Regions from separate parts of the Streptomyces sp. 2114.4 genome, predicted to be linked through region 3. Evidence: riboswitches for the same ligand, from Rfam matches in the RefSeq annotation. Region 3 holds a riboswitch; each other region holds the start of a gene.

The links. Region 3 has a riboswitch for cyclic di-AMP ahead of CFW40_RS26890 (M23 family metallopeptidase). Riboswitches for the same ligand answer to the same signal wherever they lie in the genome.
Region 1: linked by a shared signal. The riboswitch ahead of CFW40_RS33350 (C40 family peptidase) and the one ahead of CFW40_RS26890 (M23 family metallopeptidase) in region 3 are both predicted to bind cyclic di-AMP.
Region 2: linked by a shared signal. The riboswitch ahead of CFW40_RS21980 (C40 family peptidase) and the one ahead of CFW40_RS26890 (M23 family metallopeptidase) in region 3 are both predicted to bind cyclic di-AMP.

What each region holds. Positions count from the first base shown of each region.
Region 1 is NZ_FYEY01000001.1:7,556,389-7,561,912, reverse strand. It holds gene CFW40_RS33360 (ATP-dependent Clp protease proteolytic subunit) at 1-636, shown strand; gene CFW40_RS33355 (hypothetical protein) at 642-950, shown strand; cyclic di-AMP (ydaO/yuaA leader) riboswitch at 1,229-1,428, shown strand; gene CFW40_RS33350 (C40 family peptidase) at 1,433-1,906, shown strand; gene CFW40_RS33345 (LysE family translocator) at 2,009-2,677, opposite strand; gene CFW40_RS33340 (LysR family transcriptional regulator) at 2,749-3,690, shown strand; gene CFW40_RS33335 (8-amino-7-oxononanoate synthase) at 3,931-5,157, opposite strand; gene bioB (biotin synthase BioB) at 5,314-5,524, shown strand, end outside.
Region 2 is NZ_FYEY01000001.1:4,975,378-4,980,901, reverse strand. It holds partial or broken gene pcrA (DNA helicase PcrA) at 1-1,277, opposite strand, end outside; cyclic di-AMP (ydaO/yuaA leader) riboswitch at 1,568-1,752, shown strand; gene CFW40_RS21980 (C40 family peptidase) at 1,760-2,905, shown strand; gene CFW40_RS21975 (hypothetical protein) at 3,113-3,466, opposite strand; gene CFW40_RS21970 (NlpC/P60 family protein) at 3,791-4,969, shown strand; gene CFW40_RS21965 (esterase family protein) at 5,085-5,524, opposite strand, start outside.
Region 3 is NZ_FYEY01000001.1:6,101,210-6,106,733, reverse strand. It holds gene CFW40_RS26905 (GNAT family N-acetyltransferase) at 1-890, opposite strand, end outside; gene CFW40_RS26900 (HPr family phosphocarrier protein) at 1,112-1,393, shown strand; gene CFW40_RS26895 (GntR family transcriptional regulator) at 1,700-2,389, opposite strand; gene CFW40_RS26890 (M23 family metallopeptidase) at 2,655-3,434, opposite strand; cyclic di-AMP (ydaO/yuaA leader) riboswitch at 3,447-3,602, opposite strand; gene CFW40_RS26885 (pitrilysin family protein) at 3,814-5,196, opposite strand; gene CFW40_RS26880 (pitrilysin family protein) at 5,235-5,524, opposite strand, start outside.

The DNA.
Region 1 (5,524 bases), 1.5 Mb from region 3:
ATGCTGCGACCGACGGCCCGCTATGTCCTTCCGGAGTTCACCGAGCGCACCGCCCAGGGGACGCGCACCATGGACCCGTATTCCAAGCTGCTCGGCGAGCGCATCATCTTTCTGGGCACCCCGATCGACGACGCCTCCGCCAATGCCGTCATGGCGCAGTTCATCCACCTCGAACACGCCGCGCCCGACGAGGACATCTCGCTCTACATCAACTCCCCCGGCGGCTCGTTCACCGCGATGACCGCCATCTACGACACGATGCATTTCGTGTCGTGCGACGTGGAGACCGTCTGCCTGGGGCAGGCCGCCTCGTCCGCCGCGGTGCTGCTGGCGGCCGGCGCTCCCGGAAAGCGGCTGGCGCTGCCCGGCGCCCGGGTCCTGATCCATCAGCCGTCATTCAGCGAACCCGTCCAGGGGCAAGCCAGTGACCTGCAGATCCAGGCGGCGGAAATGCTGCGCACCCGCGACGTACTGGAAGAGATGCTGGCGAAGCACACCGGGCAGACCCGCGAGCGGATCGCCACCGATATCGAGCGCGACAAGATCTTCGACGCCCCCGCCGCCCAGGAGTACGGCCTGATCGACCAGATCACCCGTAACCGCAAGCTGTCGGCGCTCCGGCCCGCGGCGCGGTGAGCCCGATGCTGCCGCCCGAACCACCACCGCTGCCCGCCCTGACCCGCGCGGAGGGGGAACTCATCGACAGCTACCTGGAAGTGATCGACCTGCTGGGCCGGATCAACCCGGCCCGCTGCGGTGGCACCTACAGCGGGCTGCGCGCCGCCCAGGCGCTGGTCGGCAAGGCCACCCGGCTGCGGGACGCCCTGACGTTGATGCACCACCGGGGCGAGACCGAACTGCACCGCGCGACGCTGACCCGGGCACTGCGGGTGCTGGACGGTGAGCGGCGGGCCGGGCTGGTGACGATGCCGCCACCCGAGGAAATCTGACCCGGCACACGCTCCGAGGCTGCGCATACGGCGTAGCCTCCGCACCCGATCTGAGGAGGCGACGAATTGCGCGGCGCGGACCCAATTCCTGCGGTCCCGGATGTTTCGCCCCTGGTCCGCGGGGTGCAACGCCCCGCGCCGCGGCACCTGAGGGAACAAATCTAACCATTCGGGTCAATTGTGACCCATCTCACATACGGCATTTTCAACTCGGAATTCGGATGCAAGGTGCGTGACGATCCCTTCGACGACAAGACCCCGCCACAGCGACGGGGCGGTCCGGACGGGCGCCTAATCCCGCCGCCGTGCCGGACGTCCGGTCGACGAGGTGGACCGGCGGGAGCGGAGGACCCGAGCAGGACGGGGCCCCGGCCTACACGGCCGAGGGCTCCTTGGGGTGAAGCCGTACGCACGGCCGGGCATCTTCGCCTGCCCGAACCCGACAGGTCTTCCTTCGCAGGCGGCTGACGAAGGGTTTGCGCATGACCATGCGCATGCATACGCCGAATCTGCTGGCGCGCGCCGGCACCGTCACCGCTCTGACGCTGGTCACGCTCGGCGGGACCACCGTCGCGCCAGGAGCGGCCGGGAATGCCGAAGCCGCATCCGTGTCCGCCCATGCGCTGCGGATCGCGGCTTCCAAGAGCGGAGCCCCCTACCGGTACGGCGCCCAGGGACCGCATGCCTTCGACTGTTCGGGGCTGATGCTGTACTCGTTCAAACGGGCCGGCCGGTCGCTGCCACGCACCGCCGCCGCACAGTACGGCCGCACCCGGCATATCCCGCCCGGCGCGCGCCGACGCGGCGATCTGGTCTTCTTCCATTCGCGCAGCGGTATTTACCACGTCGGCATCTACGCGGGACAGGGCCGGATGTGGCATGCACCCAAGGCCGGGAGCGTGGTGCGGCTCGAACGGATCTGGAGCCGTTCGGTCTGGTACGGGCGGGTGGGCTGATCCTGCGCATTCATCTCACGATCGGTCAATTTCCGGTGCGTTCGGCCGATTTCACCGAGGCCCACCGCACCCCGTTGAACAGCCCTGGGCGCGCCACCTCCCTCAGGACAGCGCCAGCTCGACGAGCAGGATGCCGCCCAGGGTCGTGAGCAGCGCTCCGGTGGTGGCTTCCAGGGCACGGGCCACCGAGGGGCGGCGCAGCCAGACGCCCAGCCGGTCGACCAGCAGGGCGACGGCGGGGAACCAGACCAGCGCCATGGCGACGACCATCGCGGCGAGCAGCAGCGTACGGGGCAGCGCGGGCGCTCCCGCCGGAACGAACTGCGGGAGCAGGCTGAGGAAGAGCACGGGCGCCTTCGGGTTGAGCGCATTGGTCAAGAAGCCCTGGCGCAGACTCCGCGTGGTGTCCAGGGCAGCGGCATGCGGGCGGCCGTCGGCCGGGGTGCCCGCCGCCGTGCGGGCCGTGCCGTCCGTGGTGGCCGCCGGGCGCCGGACGGCCGCGATCAGGGCGTGGGTGCCGAGGTACAACAGGTAGCCGCCGCCCAGGAGTTGGACCGCGCCGAAGAGCGCGGGCACGGCGACGAGCACCGCCGCGAGCCCGGCCACCGCCAGGGCGGTGTGCACCAGCAGCCCGCCCGCGACTCCGACGGCGGCCGCCACCCCCGCCCGGCGCGAATCGAGCGCATTGCGCACCACGACCGCGAAATCCGCGCCCGGCATGGCGACCATGCCCGCGGCGACTCCGGTGAAGGTGATCAGCTGTCCGTCCATAAGAGCAGCTTCGCCGGTCAGAGGCTTTAATGGGTATTGGCAATGTTCTTGGTGAGCCTGAAGAGATTCTTATGTACGACCCCACCCGGCTGGCCGCCCTGGTAGCGGTGGCGGAGGCCGGTTCGATCACCCGGGCCGCCGCCCGGCTGGGCTACACCGCTCCGGCGCTCTCCCAGCAGCTCGCCAAACTGGAGCGGGAGGCCGGGGCGGCCCTGCTGGTGCGCCACCATCGCGGTGCCCGGCTGACGGCGGCCGGTGAGCTGCTGCTCGTACGGGCCCGGCGGGTCCTCGACGAACTGGATCAGGCGCGGCACGAGCTGTCCCGGCTGGCGGGGCTGTCCGGCGGGCGGCTGCGGGTCGGCACGTTCATGACCGCCGGTACGCATCTGCTGCCGCCCGCGCTCAGCGCGTTCCGGCGGGCCCACCCCGATGTGGAGCTGAGCGTGACGGAGTACGTCCCGCCGCAGGCGAGTGCGGCGGTGGCGCGGGGTGAGGTCGATCTGGCGCTGACGCACGAGTACGTGCCGGGCGAGGCGATGCCGGCGCCGGAGGGCGTGCGTCTGGAGCCGCTGCTGACCGAGGAGCTGGTGCTGGTCACCGCGCCCGGTCATGCGCTGTCGGCGGGCTCCGGACGCCTGCCGCTCGCCGAGCTGGCCGGTCAGCCGCTGGTCAGCATGGCGCCGGCCAACCCCAACCGGCGCGAGGTGGAGGCCGCGCTGGCGGCTGCCGGGGCGAGTGTGGCGGTGCGCTGTGAGTCGCCGAGCTATGCGGTGGTGTGTGCGCTGGTGAGCGCCGGGCTCGGGGTGGCGGTGGTCCCGGAGATGGTGGCGGAGGGGTCGATGACACCCCTGGGGGTCCGCCGGGTGGACCCACCGGAACTGCACCGCCGGATCTCGGTGGCCTACCGCCCCGGAGGCACCCCCGCCGCGGACACCCTGCGGGCCCTGCTGCGCGGCGCCTTCCTCCGCCACTCGCCCGGGACGCCGGACACCCGGTTGCCAAGATCAGGGTGATGTCCTGGTGGCACCGGCAGACCCTGGTGGCACCGGCAGACCGAGGACAGCCGTTGCAAACCGCCGGGACACCCGGGCAGGATCGGTACGATCCCGCCTGTTGGCAGGGCGTCAACCGTTGCCCCGCATCGTGGGGCGTCGTCCGGCGGCCTCGAACGTTTCCGGCGGCCGGTCTCCGATAAGCGCTGCCGGACCGTGTACGACCTCACCACCTGGGGCCGACTCCGCACGCCGCCGGCTTCAGACCGTCGGCGCGGTGGCCACGATGGTGTCGACCGCCGTGTCGAGCTGATCGTCCGTCAGGTCCGCGCGGGCGGTGAGCCGGAGCCGGGAGATCCCGTCGGGGACGGACGGCGGGCGGAAGCAGCCGACCGCGAGTCCGGCCGTACGGCAGTCGGCGGCCCAGCGGAGCGCCGTTTCCGGCGACGGGGCGCGGACGGAGATCACTGCTGCGGCGGGACGTACCGCCGTCAGGCCCGCCGCGGTGAGCCGGTCGTACAGCCCCTGGGCGACTGCGACGGCACGGGTGGCGCGCTGGGGTTCGCGGCGCAGCAGCCGGAGCGCGGCGAGGGCGCCGCCGACCGCCGCCGGGGCAAGACCGGTGTCGAAGATGAACGACCGGGCGGTGTTGACCAGATGCTCGATGACGCGGGCCGGGCCGAGCACCACACCGCCCTGGGAGCCGAGCGACTTGGAGAGTGTCACGGTGGTCACCACGTCGCCGTCGCCGGCGAGACCGGCCGCCCACGGCGCGCCGCGGCCCTCTTCGCCCAGCACCCCCAGTCCGTGTGCGTCGTCGACGAGAAGTCCGGCGCCCCGTGTCCGGCAGGCCACGGCCAGAGCGGGGAGCGGCGCGGCGTCCCCGTCGACCGAGAACACCGAGTCGGTCACGACGAGTGCCCGGCCGTCGTGGCCGGTCAGCGCGGCGCGTATGGCCTGTGGATCGGCGTGCGGGGCCACTTGGGTGCGGGCCCGGGAGAGCCGGCAGCCGTCGATGAGCGACGCGTGGTTGCCGGCGTCGGAGACGATCAGGGTGCCGGGGGCGGTGAGCGCGGTGACCGCGGCGAGATTTGCGGCATAGCCGGAGGACAGCACCAAAGCGGCCTCGAAGCCGCAGAACGCCGCGAGTTCCGCCTCCAGCCGGGCGTGCAGCTCGGTGCTGCCGGTGACCAGCCGGGAGCCGGTCGCGCCGGCGCCCCAGCGGTGCGCGGCCTCGGCGGCGCCACGGACGACCTCGGGGTGCCGGGCGAGTCCGAGGTAGTCGTTGCCGGCCAGATCGAGCAGCGGGGAGTCGGCCGGGCGGGGGCGCAGGGTGCGCACCAGCCCGGCGTCACGGCGCTCCGCACTGGCCACATCCAGCCAGTCGAAGGCCGCGTCGTACGCCGGGCGGGTCGGCTCGGCACACGGCTCGGCGGGCCTCGCCGGGGAGGTGTCGCACGGCAGCGGCGGGGCGGAGTCCTGCGGCATCGGCGTCCTTCGTCTGTCGGCCTCGATTGTGGGCTGTCGATAGACGTTAGCGGTCGTTCCGCAGGCCCACGGTGTGGCGATACACACACCTCGATCGCGGCACCTTGTGGGAATCCTCCTTGGCCGGGGGCGGTGGCGTAGGCCAGGATCAACGCCATGGACCTGCTGAGCACACTGGTGGACAAGGGACTCCGGCGCGAGTTGCCGACCCGCGAAGAGGCGCTGGCCGTATTGGCCACCTCCGATGACGAACTGCTCGATGTCGTGGCCGCGGCCGGAAAGGTGCGCCGCCAGTGGTTCGGGCGGCGGGTCAAACTCAACTATCTCGTCAACCTCAAGTCGGGCCTGTGCCCCGAGGACTGCTCGT
Region 2 (5,524 bases), 1.1 Mb from region 3:
GGCGTTGGTGCGGTAGAAGACCGCGACATCGCCGGCCTTGGCGTCACCGGCGTCGGTCAGCCGGTCGATCTCGTCGGCGACGAACTGCGCCTCGTCGTGCTCGGTGTCGGCGACATAGCCGGTGATCTTGGGGCCGGCGCCGGCGTCCGTCCAGAGGTTCTTGGGGCGGCGGTTCTCGTTGCGCTCGATGACGGCGTTGGCGGCGGACAGGATCGTCTGCGAGGAGCGGTAGTTCTGCTCCAGCAGGATCGTCGTCGCGTCCGGGTAGTCCTCCTCGAACTGGAGGATGTTGCGGATCGTGGCGCCGCGGAAGGCGTAGATCGACTGGTCGGCGTCGCCGACGACGCACAGCTCGGCGGCGGTCTCGGCGGGGCCGACCAGCTCGCGGACGAGGGTGTACTGGGCGTGGTTGGTGTCCTGGTACTCGTCGACGAGGACGTGGCGGAAGCGTCGGCGGTAGTGGTCGGCGACGTCCGGGAAGGCCTGGAGCAGATTGACCGTGGTCATGATGATGTCGTCGAAGTCCAGGGCGTTGGCCTCGCGCAGCCGCGCCTGGTACATCGCGTACGCCTCGGCCAGCGTCTTCTCGAAGCCATCGGCAGCAGTCCCCGCGAAGGTCTCCTCGTCGATGAGCTCGTTCTTGAGGTTGGAGATCTTCGCGCTGAAGGACTTGGGCGGGTAGCGCTTGGGGTCCAGATCCAGATCGCGGCAGACCAGTGCCATCAGGCGCTTGGAGTCGGCGGCGTCGTAGATGGAGAAGGAGGAGGTGAAGCCCAGCTTCTTGGACTCGCGGCGCAGGATGCGGACGCAGGCGCTGTGGAAGGTGGAAACCCACATGGCGTTGGCGCGCGGACCGACCAGCTCCTCGACGCGCTCCTTCATCTCGCCGGCGGCCTTGTTCGTGAACGTGATCGCGAGGATCTGGCCGGGGTGGACATGGCGCTGGGCGAGCAGATGAGCGATGCGGTGGGTGAGCACCCGGGTCTTGCCGGAGCCGGCGCCGGCGACGATCAGCAGCGGGCCGCCCGTGTGCACCACGGCGGCCTTCTGCTCGTCGTTGAGCCCTTCCAGCAGCGTCGCCGGGTCGAGGACCGGACGGGCGGCGCCGTCGCGGTAGTACGCCTCTCTGGGCGCGGGCGCGTCGAACCTCCCGCCGAAGAGGTCGGCGGGGATCTCCTCCGGGGCCGGGCCGTGCTCGTCCTCGGGGGCGGGGGGTGCTCCTCCTCGCCCTTGGGGCCGAGGTCCGCCAGGAAGCTGTCGTCAAAGAGGCTGCTCATCGCCCACCGAGTCTAGGCCGCCGCACTGACAGCCCGCGGCCCAGTAGGCGATTGCGGCCCGCTTTCGCCGCGGGCCGTGGCAGCGCGGCAGGTCAGACGTCCGGGGCCGGATGCCACCGGTCGGCAGCTCGTCTACCCGAATCCGACATCTGTCACGACAACCCCCGCATCGCGTTCAGGTCACAAAAAGGTTTCGGGCATATCGAACATCAGCCTTCACAGGAGCCACACGAGTTGGCTAACGTCCTCGCTCAGGCAGCCCGCCTCCCCGTGGACGACAGCGTCCGCACGGGCCGCCCACGCCGAGTCCGGCCCTGCCCTTGGGCACCCGGAGCCGGGGACCCACCAGCACCACCGGGGTGAATCGATCCGGACAGCCGCCGTCGGCGGAGATCCGGACCGTAGGGCAAGCCTTCCGTCAGCGACACCGCCCGAACCCGACAGCTAACCCGGTAGGCGGTCCACGGAAGGAGTCGCCGGCCTTGGCGTCGCATCGCAAGCCGCGCACCAGCATTCTCACCTCGCCCGGAGGACGGCGTACGGCGGTCGGGCTCACCACCGCCGCCCTCGCCTCGGCCACGCTGCTCTCGCAGTCCGCCGACGCGGCCCCCCGGGCGCCCAAGCCCACCGTCGAAGAGGTCAAGCAGAAGGTCGACGACCTCTACCACCAGGCCGAGGTGGCCACCCAGAAGTACAACGCCGCCAAGGAGCACACCGACGACCAGCGTGACCGTGTCGACGGACTGCTCGACGCCGCCGCCAAGCGGGCCGAGAAGATGAACGACGCCCGGCGCCGGCTGGGCACCTTCGCGTCGGCGCAGTACCGCACCGGCGGCATGAACCCGACGGCGCAGCTGATGCTCGCCAAGGACCCGCAGCAGTTCTTCGACCGCAGCCACCTCATGGAGCGGCTGACCGGACGGCAGAAGGAGGCCGTCTCCGACTACCAGGAGCAGCAGGCCGCGGCCGCCCGGCAGCGGGCGGAGGCGACCCGCGACCTGGAGCGGCTGCAGACCTCGCAGGCCTCGCTCAAGGAGTCCAAGCAGTCCGTCCAGCAGAAACTGGCCGAGGCCCGGCAGCTGCTGTCCGAGCTCACCGCCCAGGAGAAGGCGCGGCTGGCGGAGCTGGAGCGCCAGAAGGAGGCGGCGGCCAAGCGCAAGGCCCAGGAGGAGGCCCGCAAGCAGCAGGAGCGGGAACGCCGGCAGCACGACGGCGGCACGTCCGGCGGCCAGACCGGTGGCGGCGCCGACGACGGCGGCTCGACCGGGGGTTCGTCCTCCACCCAGGCCGAGAAGGCGCTCGCCTTCGCCCGCGCCCAGATGGGCAAGCCGTATGTGTGGGGCGCGACCGGACCCAGCTCCTACGACTGCTCGGGACTGACCCAGGCGGCGTGGAAGGCGGCCGGCGTCAGCCTGCCGCGGACCACCTGGGACCAGGTCAAAGCCGGCCAGCGGGTCGCCACCAAAGACCTCAAGCCCGGTGACCTGGTCTTCTTCTATGACGACATCAGCCATGTGGGCATGTACATAGGCGGCGGCAAGATGATCCACGCCCCGCACCCGGGCGCCGACGTCCGGGAGGAGTCGATCTACTACATGCCGATCTACGGGAGCGTCCGCCCGGGCTGAGGCCCGGCCCCCGCTCCCCCTTCAGGCCACCCCCCCACGGCCACCCCCCACACGCCACCGCGCGGCCGTCGCCTCCGGATGAGGAGTGCGATGACCGCGCGGTGTGCCGTTCGGGGAGCCTGCGTCGGCGCCCGGAGCCCGGTTCCGGGGCGCCCGCCGCTGTGGCCCGCGCCCCGAGCCCGGTTCCCGGGGCGTCCGCCGTTCCGCTCAGGTCCAGAGCACGGCGATGAAGATGTTGGCCACCGTCAGCGCGCCGACCGCGCCGAAGAGCGGCGGGGCGATCTTCTCGTCGTCCCGCTTGACGTAGACCAGCCCCAGGATGACCACCAGAACGGCCATCTTGATGCCGAGCTTGATGGTGTTGAGGCTGTGGTCCTCGGCCTGGTTGAGGCCGACCAGCACGATGCCGGTGACGAGCATCGTCAGCGCACCGTGCAGCATCGCCGGCACGAAGCGGGCGGTGCCCGCGCCCATCGCCTTCATCTGGGTCAGGAAGCCGCCCAGCAGGGAGGCGATGCCGATGATGTGCAGGCCGACGAAGAGATTGATTACTACGTCCATAGTGCTGGATCGTAGCCGCCGCATAGCACGGCTCTTCAGGCAGGGCGCCCACAATCGCCGCTTCGGTCAGGCCGGGCCCGCTCCCGGCCGTGCGGCCGTGGCGCCACGGTCACCTGCGCGCCGGTGCCGGTCGAAAGCGAACAATCCCGGGCAAGTGGACTCATCACCGCAACGCCCCGGCTTAGCGTCCTCCTCCAGGCGGTCGACTCCCCGCCCTCGCCGGCCTCCCACCGGCGTCCTGTCGGCCGCCCCGCCGTGAGGTGCGGCGGCGGTCCGTTCCCTCGTACGGACCGCCGCCGGGCCCACGGGCTCCAAGGGAAGGAAGTGACGGCCACCGTGGCCTCGCACCGCAAGCCGCGGCAGCATCCGCTCGCCGCGCTCACCGGCGGCGCACGCAGCGCACGCACCGCCCGCACGGCCGCCACCCTGGCACTGGCCGGCGCCGCCACCGCCACGGGCTTCGCCCCGGCGGCGGAGGGTGCCCCCGTCGCCGCCGTGGCCGACGGCGCCGGCCAGGCCGCGCACCGGCTCACCCCCGACCGGGTCAAGGACCGGGTCAACGCGCTGTACCAGGAGGCAGAGGTGGCCACGCAGAGCTACAACGGCGCGAAGGAAGCCGCCGGTGCCGCACGCCAGGAGCTGAGCAGGCTGCAGGACGAGGCCGCCCGCAGAACAGCGGAACTGAACGCCGCCCGCGGCGAGCTGGGCACCGTGGCCGCGAGCCAGTACCGCTCCGGCGGCGTCGACCCGACCGTACGGCTGCTGCTGTCCGCGGACCCGCAGCGCTATCTGGACGGCGCCGCGGTGCTGGAGCGGGCGGGCAGCCACCAGGCCACGGCGGTGGCCGGTTACGCGCGCCGGCTCGGCAGCGTACGGCAGATCCAGCGGCGGGCCGAGGATACTGCGCAACGGCTGGCGGACACCGAGGCGGCGCTGAAGAAGCACCGGGTCAGGGTCGTCCACAAGCTGGGCGCCGCCGAGCAGTTGCTGAACCAGCTCACGGCCGAGCAACGGCAGCGGATGGCGGGCCGTGGCGGCGCGCACGGCAGCGCCGGGCAGGGCCGGGCAGGGCACGGGACGGGGCGCGGGGGCGGTCTTCCCGGAAAGCTTCCCGCCGGCCCGGGAGCCGCCGCGGCTGCGGCGCAGGCCCCCGACCCCCGGGCCGCGCGGGCCGTCGCCTATGCCTACGCCGCCCTCGGCAAGCCGTACGTCTGGGGCGCGACGGGCCCCTCCGGCTTCGACTGCTCGGGGCTGACCCAGGCCGCCTGGAAGTCGGGCGGCGTGTCGCTGCCCCGTACGACCTACACCCAGATCAGCTCCGGGCCGCGTATCGACAGGTCCCAACTCGCCCCCGGTGACCTGGTGTTCTTCTACTCCGGCATCAGCCATGTGGGGCTCTACATCGGGGACGGCAAAATGATCCACGCCCCGCATCCGGGGGCGCCGGTGCGGATCGCGCCGATCGACCAGATGCCGTTCGCGGCGGCGACCCGGCCGGCGTAGGGCCGGTCCGCGGGCGTAGGGCGGGTCTGTCGGCGTAGGGGCGGTCTGTCGGCGGAAGGGCGGTCTGCACGGTTTCGCCTGCCTCGCGGCTCCCTCGGCCGGGCGCGCCGCGCGCTCAGCCCCTGAGCTGAGTCCCCAGCCAGCGGAAGATCTGCGGCACCTGGTGCTCCCACACCTTCATGGTGTGGCCGCCGGCGCCCGACGAGATCTGCTGGACGTTCACCGTCGTCGGGAACCTCGCGAACTGCCGCAGACCGAGGCCCGCTTGGTAGCCGTCGCCCGCCGCGCCCGACACATACAGGGCCGTACGCGGCGGCCTCCCCGCGGCGTTGGCGGACTTCAGGATGTGCAGCGGGTTGGACTCGATGCGCAGCTTGGGGTCCTTGCCGGCCAGCGAGTCACGTTCGAGCGCCGGGTCGTTGTAGCCGGACATGGCGACCGCGGCGCGGTAGCGGTCCGGGTGGGAGAGGGCCAGCTTGGCGGCGCAGTGCGCGCCCGCCGAGTAGCCGGCCAGGGCCCAGGAGTCCGCGGTGTCGCCGGCCCGGAAGTTGTCCA
Region 3 (5,524 bases):
TCACCGCAGTCGCGGACCACGTCGGGGACGCTGTCCGCGGGGACGGCGATGACGGCGAGGTCCACCGGGTCGGGGATCTCCCGCAGGGAGCGGACGGCCGGCACCTCTTCGGGCTGCAGCCGCTGCATGCCTTCGGGGAAGGCGTGGTTGACGGCGTGCACCCGGCCCGTGAAGCCGGATTCCAGGAGGCTGCGCAGCGCGGTACGCCCGACGCCTCCGGGGGCGCGGCCGGCACCGATGACGGCGACCGAGCCCGGGGCGAGCAGCCGCTGTACGGAGCGGGCCTCGGCGCGCTGCTCGCGGCCGCGCATCACGGCCATGGACTGCTCGGTCGGCTCCAGATCGAACTCCAGGCGGACCACACCGTCTTCGAAGGTGCGCTTGTGGGTGTAGCCGGCGTCCGTGAAGACCTTGATCATCTTGGAGTTCGCGGGAAGCACCTCGGCGGCGAACCGGCGGATGCCTCGCTCGCGGGCGACGGCCGCGATGTGCTCCAGGAGGGCGGAGGCGACACCGCGGCCCTGATGGGCGTCCTGGACGAGGAAGGCAACCTCGGCCTGGTCGTCCTCGGGGCTCTTGGCCGGCAACCCCTGGTCGTTGATCCGGTCGTAGCGGACGGTGGCGATGAACTCGCCGCCGACGGTGGCGGCGAGCCCTACCCGGTCGATGTAGTCGTGGTGGGTGAAACGGTGCACGTCACGGTCGGACAGGCGCGGATAGGGCGCGAAGAAGCGGTAGTACTTCGACTCGTCCGAGACCTGTTCGTAGAAGGAGACCAGCCGCTCGGCGTCGTCGGGGGTGATGGGGCGGATCCGCGCCGTGCCGCCGTCACGCAGCACCACGTCGGCCTCCCAGTGGGTCGGGTATGCGTGGTCGTGCGGCTGGTGCATGCGGACAGCGTACGACCGGCCACCGACAACCGGCTCGTCGCGCGTACGCTCGGGATGCGGGGCAGGCTGAGGATGCCGTACGGACGTACGCTCGGTCGGCCTGCCGGACCTCCCTCGGGGAGACCAGTGGCCGCAAAAGGCCAGGACAAAGGGCTGCCCAGCACTCCCGGCAGCGTGAGAGACTGGTCTAGACAACAGTCACGACTTTGAAGGGCAACACCATGGCAGAGCGCCGCGTCAATGTCGGTTGGGCCGAGGGCCTGCACGCCCGCCCCGCGTCGATCTTCGTCCGTGCGGCCACCGCCTCCGGCGTCCCCATGACGATCGCCAAGGCTGATGGCAACCCCGTCAACGCGGCCTCCATGCTCGCGGTCCTGGGCCTGGGTGCCCAGGGCGGTGAGGAGATCGTGCTGGCCTCCGACGCCGAGGGTGCCGAGGAGGCACTCGACCGTCTGGCCAAGCTCGTCGCCGAGGGTCTCGAGGAGCTTCCCGAGACCGTCTGAGCCCTCCAGGACTTCTGCTGCTGCGGCCCCGCCGCGGCGACCGGTGACCGGTTGCCGCGGCGGGGCCGTTTCACTGTGCCCGGGATATCGGAGACGATTCCTCGATATCGGGGACGCAAAAAAGAAAGCGTGCGCTATTCAATTCCCCCGATGCGCACCTATGGCAGCACGCATGGCGGCGCAGCGCTTATTGCCAGCACAGCACGCATGGCGACACACATACATCTTGAATGCCGACGGGGACGAAACTGCAATCTCGCCCCCTCCCGAATCCCCTTCCGCACTTCTTTGTATACGGGGCGATTGTTAAGGGCGGGCGCGGACTGTGTTGACGGGCGGTTTCGGATCCCTCACCTCTGTCCTGGCGGGGCGACGGAGCCGGTACACCGGGAGTGCGCGTTCGACATGAGCCGCCATCAGGGCACGGGCCCGTTCCGCATCTCTCCGGGCCACCGCGTCCAGCACCGCGCCGTGTTCGTCCCACGACTCCCCCGTGCGGGCGGGCAGTTCCACGGCGTACATCCACTCGATCTTGCGCCGCAGCTGGGTCAGCAGCGCCGTCAGGCTGGGGCTGCCGGCCGCCTGGGCCAGCGTCTCGTGGAACCAGCCGTCCAGTTGGCGCAGATCAGCCGCGCTGCCGTGACGGGCCCGCTCACGGCCGAGCCGTACCAGGCCGCGGAGCACCTTGAGGTGAGCCGGGCTGCGGCGGACGGCCGCGCGGGCGGCGCCCAGCGGCTCCAACAGGGCGCGGACGTCGAGGAGATCGGCGGCCTCCTGCTCGGTGGGCTCGGCGACGCAGGCGCCCGCGTGGTGGCGGGTGGTGACAAACCCTTCGGACTGCAGGGTTCGCAGCGCCTCACGGACCGGCACTCTGGAAACGCCGTACCGGGCCGCAAGGATCTCTTCGATCAGCCGGCTCCCCGGCGCCAGCGCACCGGAGACAATGTCATCGCGAATCGCCGTGCACACCGCATGAGCGGAAATATGGCCTCGCATCTTCCGTGCCTCCGCCGTAATCCCCTGGAAACGCCGCCGGTCGGCGCCTTTTCCGTGACTCTATTCGACCGGAACGCCTTTCCGGTGGACTCCGGTTATTCAGGGAAATTTTTTGGCCGGAAGTTGGCGGGAGGGCTCGGCATATCCCCGGCTCCACGGCCGCGGCGCCGGATACGCCGAAGCCCCGGCCGTGGAGCCGGGGCTTCGGGCGGACGCTCGGCGCGACGCGGCCCCTGTGAGGAGCGCGGGCGGGCAGGGCGGAAGGTCAGACGTTGACGCCGTGCGAGTGCAGGTACGCGACCGGGTCGATGTCCGAGCCGTAGTCGGCGCCGGTGCGGGCCTCGAAGTGCAGGTGCGGGCCGGTGGCGTTGCCGGTGGCGCCGGAGAGGCCGATCTGCTGGCCCGGGGTGACGTGCTGGCCGACCGAAACGCCGAGCGACGACAGGTGACCGTACTGGGTGTACGTACCGTCACTCATCTTGATCACGATGTTGTTGCCGTACGAGCCGCCCCAGCCGGCCTCGACGACGGTGCCCGTGCCGACGGCGTGGACGGAGGTGCCGGAGGCGGCGTGGAAGTCGATGCCCGTGTGGCTGCCCGAGGACCACAGGCCGCTGGAGGCCTTGTAGGAGGTGGACACGTAGGAGTCGGCAACGGGGGCGACGAAGGTGTTGAGGCGCTTGCGCTCCGCCTCACGGGCGGCGCGTTCCTTGGCCTTGCGGGCGGCCTCGACGCGCCGCTTGGCCTCCTCGGCCTGCTTCTTGGCCACGGCCTCCGCCTTCGCCTTCGCCGCCGCGGCCTCCGCCTCGGCCTGCTGCTCGTCGGCCTGGGCCGCGACATGGTTGGCGAGCTCGTCACCGAGCACCACGGCATGCTGCAGACCGGTGTCGTGGGTGCGGGCCTCGTCCGTGGCCGCCAGCGCCGGCGAGGCCACGGAGGCGACCACGCCGCCGGCCGCGAGGGTGGCTATGCCGGCGATGTTGCGGGTCGTCCGAACGGGGCGGCTCGTACGACGGTGCTTCCCGGTGGCACGGATGAACGCCATGTACTGGCTTGTCCTTTCCCTCCTTCTCGCCTACCGGGTTAGCTGACGGGTTCGGAGCAGGAAGGTCTCCTACGGGCTCCTCCGGAGGGGAGTCCGATTCACCCCAAGGGACTCTGGGTCCCCGGCTCCCCAGGCTCGCGCCGTACGGGGACTCGGCGATGACTGTCCGGTGCCACGGTTGTGGCGGAGTTGTGACGGACAGCCGGACCGACGCTAAACGGGGCAACTTTCAATCGGCAAACAGAACCGCTTTTTTGTGCGGGATGCCACAAGAACCGAGGCACCGGACGCAATAAACCGGACATACGGCAACTCCCGTGGCGGACCGCCGCCACGGGAGCTGCTTTGTCGATATGTGACCTTCCGTCACATGGCGGCACTAGCCGCCGACGACCGTCACCTCACCGATGCCCAGCGCCTTGACGGGCTCGGCGATCTGCGCCGCATCGCCCACCAGGACCGTCACCAGCCGGTCCACGGGGAAGGCGTTGACGGCCGCCGCGGTCGCCTCCACCGTGCCGGTCTCCGCGAGGCGGACGTACAGCTGCGCCTGGAAGTCGTCCGGGAGGTGCTGCTCCACCTGGTCGGCGAGGGTGCCGGCGACGGCTGCCGCGGTCTCGTACTTCAGCGGCGCGACCCCGACGAGGTTCTGTACGGCGACATCCCGTTCGTCGTCCGTCAGCCCCTCTGCCGCGAGGGTGCGCAGCACGTTCCACAGGTCGTCGAGCGCCGGGACGGTGGAAGCGGTGTCCACCGACCCGCTGATGGCGAGCAGTGAGGCGCCCGTGGCCCCCTCGGGGGACGTGGGGGCGGTGGAGCGCAGCACCTGGCCGAAGGCGCGCACCCCGTAGGTGTAGCCCTTCTCCTCGCGCAGAACACGGTCCAGACGGGAGGTGAGGGTGCCGCCCAGGCAGTACGTGCCGAGGACCTGCGCGGGCCACACCCGGTCGTGCCGGTCGGCGCCGATACGCCCGATGAGCAGCTGCGTCTGGACGGCGCCCGGGCGGTCCACGATCACCACGCGGCCGGTGTCGTCGGCGACGATCGGCGAGGCCTTCAGCGGCTCGGCCGACGAGCCGCGCCACGCGCCGAGCGTCTCGGCGAGCGCGGCGTCCAGGTCGACCCCGGTGAAGTCACCGACGATGACGGCAGTGGCCGTCGCGGGCCGTACATGGGCGTCATAGAAGGCGCGCACGGCTGCGGCATCGACGCGCCCGACGGTCTCCTCGGTGCCCTGGCGCGGCCGCGACATGCGGGACGTGGCCGGGAACAGCTCCTTGGACAGCGCCATCGCCGCGCGCCGGGCCGGGTTGGCGAGCTCGTGCGGGATCTCGTCGAGACGGTTGCGCACCAGCCGCTCGACCTCGCTCTCCGGGAAGGCGGGAGCGCGCAGCGCGTCGGCGAGCAGGCCGAGCGCGCGCGGCAGCCGGGATGCCGGCACCTCGAGGGAGACCCGTACGCCCGGGTGGTCGGCGTGCGCGTCCAGGGTGGCGCCGCAGCGCTCCAGCTCGGCGGCGAACTCCTCCGCGTCATGCTTGTCGGTGCCCTCCGACAGCGCACGCGCCATGATCGTGGCAACGCCGTCCAGGCCCTCGGGTTCGGCCTCCAGGGGAGCGACGAGGTTGATCTCGACGGCGACGACCTGCTGGCCGGGGCGGTGGCTGGTCAGGAGGGTGAGCCCGTTGGGCAGTTGGCTGCGGTCGGGGGCCGGGAAGGCCCACGGCCTGGGTGCGCCGCCCTGGGGCTGCGGGTGAAAGTCCATGCTGCTCACGGGGGAATCGGCGTGGGTGGTGGCGTCGCTCACTGGTCCGCCTCCCCTTCCTCGGTGTCGGCGGCGTCGGTCGGCTCGGTGGGCTCGTAGACGAGCACCGCGCGGTTGTCGGGGCGCAGCCGGGCCTTGGCGACCGCCTGCACCTCCTCGGGAGTGATGTCCAGAACGCGCTGCACGGCGGTCAGCGCCAGCTGCGGGTCGCCGAACAGCACGGCGAAGCGGCACAGTTCGTCGGCGCGGCCGCTGACCGTGGCCAGCCGGTCCAGCCATTCGCGCTCCAGCTGGGCCTGTGCCCGCTCCATCTCCTCCGGGGTGGGGC